2 regions of the Paenisporosarcina sp. NPDC076907 genome follow, and region 2 is predicted to be linked to the other one. Evidence: riboswitches for the same ligand, from Rfam matches in the RefSeq annotation. Region 2 holds a riboswitch; the other holds the start of a gene.

Region 1 (3,686 bases), on a different contig from region 2:
TTCAAGCGCTGTCAGCCACGAAAAGAACTGTGGATACTGAGGCAGAAAACCAATATACTTTCTGACGTCAGCGTGCTTTTCTCCATTCAGTGAAATGGTTCCAGTTGTTGGTTCCAATAATCCGCCAAGCATGGATAAAGTCGTCGTTTTACCTGCGCCGTTTGGTCCGATTAAAGCTGTCGATGTGCCTTCTCCAAGTGCAAAAGTTACTTCATTCACCGCTCGCTCGGAGCCGTATATTTTCGTTAAATGTTCCGCTTCCAAGATAGTTGTCATGCTTGTTTTCTCCCGGCAATAAAGTACGCAATTGGTCCTACAATATTAATGAAAATAATGACCAGTGCCCACACCCATTTTGGTCCGTTTGTTTGGTGTATTTTAGTTAAATCGATAAGTGCAATTATTAATAATATGAATTGAATGATAAATAAAGGTGCGATAATCCCCCAAGACAGTCCTTGTAAAGCTTCCATTTGTCCCAATCCCCTTTATTGTAATGTTGTTACTAACACAATACTTCCAACAATTAATAATAAGAAAATCCAACTTGTTTTATGCCCCATATTGATGGTCCACCCTATCCCAAAACGTTTTTCCACCAGAATGCTCGGGTCGTTCTTGTTCACATAAAACAGTCCGAATTTCCAATGTTGATCATCGTCTGGATCAATGACGCCGTCCAGGCTTTCATCAAAATGAGAAACAGCCAACCTTGTGCCGCTTTGACCTACTTTAATGGCGTAGAATAAAACCGATCCTAAAATGGTGACCAAGAAAGCGATTGTGGCAGTCATCGTTACCGAAGTTGACATGGTTTCCGGAAAAATAATAGACAGTTGTAAGTACCCCATGAGCAATGTGACCGTGATTGTTACGATAAACAACAGCCAACTTGAATATTTCCGGAAAGCGAGTTGTTGTTCACGAGAACGTTTTTTATGTCTGACTTGAATCTTCGCTCCCGATTGCTTCATCGCTCTATTGAAAAACCACAGCATCCCTTGCAGCACAAGTGTCATGAATGGCAACGAACTGACGGAAAGCCAACTCTTTTCAGTGAAAGCATCCGCTTCCCCATTCGCTCCCCAGTGCGTGGGAATTTGGTCAGGTAACGAATCATATTGGCTTAACCCATAAATACCTAAGCTGACGGTTAAAAGCATCGGCAAAACAAAATACATGCTGGGTAACAGTTTCAGCTGCTCACGAAATTGTAGGTCTACCACTTTTCGCTCAACCTGACCTGATGTCCATTTCTCCTCTTTCTTCCAAGTAGCTATTGCAATATGATTTTTTGCATAAAGCCCCATTGAAAGAACCACTGTGCCTATTTGTGCTGCCAACCCCCAAAATACGATTTGTTGCTCAGGAGGATTACTGATTAACACAAATCCACTGAACAGAGTCAGAACAACTACACCAATTAATGAAATCACTTTGGTATAGCGCTTTTTCATCTTGATAATCCGCTGGTCTTTTACATGTGTAGCCGGAATATAGACTCCAAAGACTTCACTTTCCTTCAGAAATTTCGGTAAAAAAGCTTGAATGGCAATGTTGAAAATTAAAATGACGATAAAAATGATGGCTGCCATTACTTTACCTCCTTCAAATCCAAAATAATTTCATTCACCAGTAACTCAATTTCCTCTTGAGACAATTGAAGACAAAGTGCTTCTGCAAGAATCGGACGCATTTCTTTCGTCAGACGTTGACGGTCGGTTGCTGTTGCTTTACGTACGCCTTTTTCGTGTATGACTACACCTTTCTTCTGCACAATTTGGATAAATTCCTTCTCTTCCAAAAAGTGATACGCTTTATTTACCGTATGCATATTCATGCCAAGATCAGCAGCAAAGGAACGTACAGATGGCAAGGAATCTCCGGGCTTTAAAGTTCCTTTCGCAACTCCCTCAATTATCTGCTGGGCCAATTGTAAGTAAATCGGTACGGCCGAATCTGGTTCAATCTCAATAAACATATGCGACCTCCCTTTGTTCTATTCTTAGTAGAACAGTTTTGTTATATACAATATAGAACAGAATGAAGATTTTGGCAAGTATTGTTATTTACATTGTTTACATTCTTTTTTTCATGCGTTACAATGAAGCCGTTCTTGAACATATAAAACCGCATACGATTTTGCACTAGGGGTGCTATAGTTTGGCTGAGATGAGAGCGTTGGCTCCGATCCCTTAACACTCGATCCAGGTAATACTGGCGTGAGGAAGTGCGGTGACCTTTGCCCATCTTTTTTCTTTTTGCGCAAAACAGCTGCATTCCACGTCGAATGCGGCTTTTTTTATATTCAAAAAACATGTTTGGGTGCCTATACCCACCAAGAAAAAGGAGGAAAAGAAATGTCACAGGAGTTTAGTTGTGGAACAAGCCCAATCGTTGGGTTACGGTTTTCAATTCACCCAATGGCGGATAACTTTATTCAAATTATTAAGGGAGCTTTGCGTGAGGCGGATACTTCAAATGTTTGGATGCACACCGACGATGTCAGTACGGTAATGCGGGGAAAACAAGTGCATGTATTCGATACAGCTAGAGCCATCGTATTGTATGCAGCAAAAACGAGAGCTCATGTAGCATTTAACGGGACCTTTTCGATTGGTTGCCCTGGGGATTCTGCCGGAGATGTGTTTTTGGAAAAAGACGATATCCTGTTAAACTATCCTCAAATTCGGGAGATCAAGCAATATGTTTCCTCCCAGTTTGCCTTGTACCCAATGAATAACCCAGATTATATGTCGGTCATTTACAGGGAAGTGGAGAAGGCGAAAGAATTTGGAGTGTTCAATGACTCGATGCATTATGCTAGTGGACTTCATGGGGATATACACGAGGTGTTTGCATTCCTTGAAGATTCATTCACACACGCTCGATCAGAACAACATAAACATTTGGTTATGACTGTCAACATGAGCATCAACAGTCCTTCCCACAAAGGAGAGGCGTAATATGTTGAAATCATGGAAGCTGAAAGAAGTTGTCTTAATGTCAGTATTTGCTGTTGTTTTTGCCGTTGTGTATTTACTGTTTGTGCAGGTCGGAAACATTTGGGCAGGAGTAATTGGACCGATTGCCTATGAGTGGATTTTTGGGATTTGGTTTATTGTTTCGATCATTTGCGCATACATCATTCGTAAACCTGGTGCCGCTCTTTTGTCGGAAACGATGGCTGCGATCATTGAAGTCATGATTGGCAATGCGGTGGGACCTCGATTGATCGTATCAGGAATTATTCAAGGGCTTGGAGCAGAAGCTGCTTTCGCAGCGACCGGTTACAAACGCTATGACTGGTGGGTACTATGTTTAGCAGGAATCGGCTCTGCTGTCTTCAGTTTTGCCTATGGTTTCTTTGTATCTGGTTACGCGGCACTCGACCCTTCCCTGCTCGTCCTTATGTTTACACTTCGAGTGATGAGTGGCGCCATCATTGCCGGATTAGGTGGGAAGTATGTGTCGGATGGTTTACTGGCAACCGGTGCGCTCCGTGGTTATGCCATTTCTCGCGATATGTCCAAGAATCATCAGTTGAAGGGTGAGGCTATTGGATAATGCCTACCCCTCTCCTTATTCAAACGTAAGTGTCACCTCACCTGTACTTGATTTCAGAGAGGTCACGTTTCAGTTTCCTGAAGATAACTCGCCAGTTTTTAAGAACATTTCTTTCTCCA
Region 2 (3,686 bases):
CGTACACAATCATGAACAAGAATGGCAGTCCAGCAGTAAGGAAATTAAATGATGTGCTTGGTTCCACAGTACCATTAACGGTGGTGCTGAACATTGCAACGGAACCAATCATCAAAACAACGAAACCAACAATTCCGAGCGCTACCGGAATCAAATGGGATAGAAGAGAACGTTTAGCATGATACTTAACCTCTACGGTCGGTGATATGAAATAAACGATTAATGGCAATAAGAATGGAGCGAATAAAATACTAAAATAACATAATGCGGATAATATACGCTGATTATCCATAACTACTCCTCCTTCAAAACTTCTTGCCATTAATACGTTACAAACTTAATGTTGGTTTCAAACCAATGCATGTTTCGTTAAAATATCTGCATATTGTTCAACGGAGGATATTAACACGTACTCACCTGGTCCGTGCCAGTCATCACCGCTTGGACCAAACTCAATTGCTCCTGCACCCGTTTTCGCATAGTAACGCGTATCCGCAGCACCGTGCTGTCCAAACAATACAGCATCTTTTTGTGTGATTTCCGCAGTAACGCCGGCAAGTGATTGCACAAATGCATTATCTTCAGTTGTTGTAATTGCCGGTGTTTTGCCGCCCGGTTTGACGATATTAGCAGGATTGATTGATTGTGCAAGTTCTGTCATTTGCTCAATAATCTCTTCCCATTTTTGCCCTGGGACAAAGCGGATATCGTAAGCAACATCACATTGATCTGGCACCATATTGTATCGATCGCCTGCTTGAATTTTCGCCAAGTTTATAGACGGATATTCGTAATAAGGATTGCTTACTTTTGTAAAAGGCAAGGTTTTTAACTGCTCATTGAACTTGTAGGCTGCTTCAATCGCATTCGTACCTTCCCACGGGCGGGATCCGTGAGCAGCTTTTCCGAAAAGTGTTACATTCGCATGCAGGATCCCCTTCGATTGAACACTTAATTTCAGGTGGGTAGGTTCTCCACAAATAACAAAATCACCAGTTCGTCCGATTTCTACAAGGTGACCAGATGTTTTTCTGCCTCCCGTTTCTTCATCGGTAACAATATGCAAAACAATTCGTTGTTTTAGCTGTTCTCTAGCTGAATAGATGCGACGGAATGCTTCCATCATGGCAGCTACTCCAGCTTTCATATCCGCGGAACCTCGGCCATATAGTCGGTCACCTTCTATAACCGGATTAAATTGTTCGATTTTTCCGGGTACCACATCTACATGTCCATTCCATACAATGGTCGTTGGACCTTGACCGATTTCAGCGTGAATCATTAATCTTCCCTCATTCTCTAATACTTCATGTGGGATTTCATGACTATCCAGCCATTTCGAACAGAATCGAAGTGCGTCATTTGCGCCTTCCTCAGTGTCACTTTTAATCGCTACTAAATTTTTCAACAAATCGATCATTATTTCCACTTCCTTAATAAATTTTGTATTTTCAGTATACAGACCGCTGTTCCAAAAGTCACAGAACTAGCGAAAGCCTCTTGCTTCTCTTTCCCTCTTTAGTTACAATTAACCCGTAATATCAAAATTAGATGTATTTACCACAAGGGGAGCCTGTAATGGCTGAGAGTGAGCGAGGAACGTTCTAACCCTTTGAACCTGTAAGTTAATGCTTGCGCAGGGATGTGGATAGAAACCGACTTCAACGATGTCAGGCTCTGTCCTTGATATCGTTTTTTTATGGTTTTTTTCACCCTGACACGCGATTAGCAGTACATCGCAAAAAGGAGGAAGAAAGATGAGAAATCAAAAAGTTTTATTGTTAGTGGAAATTGCCATCTTTGCAGCACTGGGGTTTGTATTGGATTTTGTTGCGTTTAAAATGCCTCAAGGTGGATCAGTTAGTTTAGTCATGATTCCAATCATCTTAATGGCTTTTCGTAGAGGTGTATTGGCTGGTATAATCACTGGTTTATTAATAGGATTGTTGCAAATTGTTTCAGGATTAATATCTGTTACGCCTTTGTCATTCAGTTTTGTTGTCATGCAAGTAATCTTGGATTATTTAATAGCATATGGAGTAGTAGGTTTCGCAGGTTTACTGCGTCCAAAATATCTAAACTATGCGCATCAGGAAAAGCGAGGGAAAATGATGACAATCATTGTCTCAGCCGTTTTAATCGGTTCGCTATTGCGTTATATTACGCACGTCATTACGGGAATTTTCTTCTTCGGGATGTACGCTGAAGAAGGGGCCAACTTGTTCATCTATTCCAGTGTTTATAATGCAACCTATATGATTCCAGTATTTTTACTGACAGCCGTTGTATGCACACTATTGTTCTTAGCTGCACCGCGTTTGCTTCAACCTCGGAAGGTTTAATTTTAGGTAAGTGTGTCTTTATGGAGTGGAATCGTTTTAGGTTGGAAAAACAGAATTGAGTGGACATAAACCGTTTGTGATTGGACGGAAAAGAGCTTTGAATGGATGGAAATCCTCACTGAATGGACAAAAACTCGGGCTAAGTGGACATAAATTTAAAACCCTACATGAGTAGTCAGTTAAACAATCGATTAGCTGAAATTATCTTCAGCGCATACTTTACAAGAGGTTTTCCGAATGTTCAGAATGATTTTGGCAAATGGGAAAGCATCTTTTCTTGTGGTATAGTATGTGGTAGATAATTTGAGGAAGAAAGGGTTTTACGAATATGATTGCAAAAACTACTGAAGACTTTGAATCGTTTAAAATTATAGGTCGCATCGTGGCCGAGATTCGCGATAAAATGCGAGCTGCAACAAAACCTGGTGTGACTACAAAAGAACTTGATGAAATCGCTGGTCGTATGTTTAAAGAAAAAGGGGCTATTTCAGGACCTAAAGGGGAATACGATTTCCCAGGATACACATGTATCAGCGTAAATGAAGAAGTCGCACACGGTATTCCAGGTTCACGTGTCATTAAAGATGGAGATCTTGTCAACATAGACGTTTCCGGATCATTCAATGGTTATTTTGCAGACACAGGGATTTCTTTTGTAGTGGGTAATGGCCACGCTAAGAAAGAGAAGTTATGTGAAGTGGCAGAAAACGCATTTAACCGTGCGATGTTGAAAGTGAAAGCTGGCGCTCGTTTGAATCAAATCGGTAAAGCCGTAGAACGTGAAGCGAAGCAAAATGGATTTACGGTCATTATGAACTTAACGGGTCATGGTATCGGTAAATCATTGCATGAAGCGCCTCAGCATATTTTGAACTATTTTGATGCATGGGAACCTACTATATTAAAAGAAGGTATGGTTTTAGCCGTGGAGCCCTTCATCTCGGAAAAAGCTGAACATATCGTGGAGTCTGGTGATGGTTGGACTTTCTTGACGCCAGATAAATCACTGGTTGCACAGATTGAACATACGGTCATCGTTACAAAAGATACGCCAATTCTCATTACTAAAATCGATTAATCTTAAAAAAGACCAACTGCTACGAACGCGCAGTTGGTCTTTTTTTGATGAACAGGATGCCAGCCAGCATGAAAGCACTCAAAAATAGTGCTGCTGTTGAAACTAGTAATTCTTCGAAGCCATTTCGTACAGCAATTCCGATAAAGGCCCAAATGAAGACCAATACATATGCGATATCGAAATGGTGGAAACGAATATGTAGTGCCAATGCAGTTCCGATAGTCATCATGATAACAGCCCATAGCGGGTCACTCAGACCCCAGCCA

The links. Region 2 has a riboswitch for thiamine pyrophosphate ahead of thiT (energy-coupled thiamine transporter ThiT). Riboswitches for the same ligand answer to the same signal wherever they lie in the genome.
Region 1: it holds a riboswitch for thiamine pyrophosphate, as region 2 does, so the genes downstream of both, ACQKEV_RS16215 (YkoF family thiamine/hydroxymethylpyrimidine-binding protein) here and thiT (energy-coupled thiamine transporter ThiT) in region 2, are expected to answer to the same signal.

What each region holds. Positions count from the first base shown of each region.
Region 1 covers NZ_JBNNIX010000006.1:128,384-132,069, forward strand. The annotation lists gene ACQKEV_RS16195 (ATP-binding cassette domain-containing protein) at 1-276, opposite strand, end outside; gene ACQKEV_RS16200 (PLD nuclease N-terminal domain-containing protein) at 273-473, opposite strand; gene ACQKEV_RS16205 (DUF1648 domain-containing protein) at 489-1,595, opposite strand; gene ACQKEV_RS16210 (GntR family transcriptional regulator) at 1,595-1,981, opposite strand; TPP riboswitch at 2,140-2,246, shown strand; gene ACQKEV_RS16215 (YkoF family thiamine/hydroxymethylpyrimidine-binding protein) at 2,361-2,966, shown strand; gene ACQKEV_RS16220 (ECF transporter S component) at 2,968-3,567, shown strand; gene ACQKEV_RS16225 (ABC transporter ATP-binding protein) at 3,560-3,686, shown strand, end outside.
Region 2 covers NZ_JBNNIX010000004.1:180,009-183,694, forward strand. The annotation lists gene ACQKEV_RS13955 (hypothetical protein) at 1-292, opposite strand, end outside; gene ACQKEV_RS13960 (M20 family metallopeptidase) at 350-1,420, opposite strand; TPP riboswitch at 1,556-1,660, shown strand; gene thiT (energy-coupled thiamine transporter ThiT) at 1,758-2,342, shown strand; gene map (type I methionyl aminopeptidase) at 2,671-3,420, shown strand; gene ACQKEV_RS13975 (TspO/MBR family protein) at 3,440-3,686, opposite strand, start outside.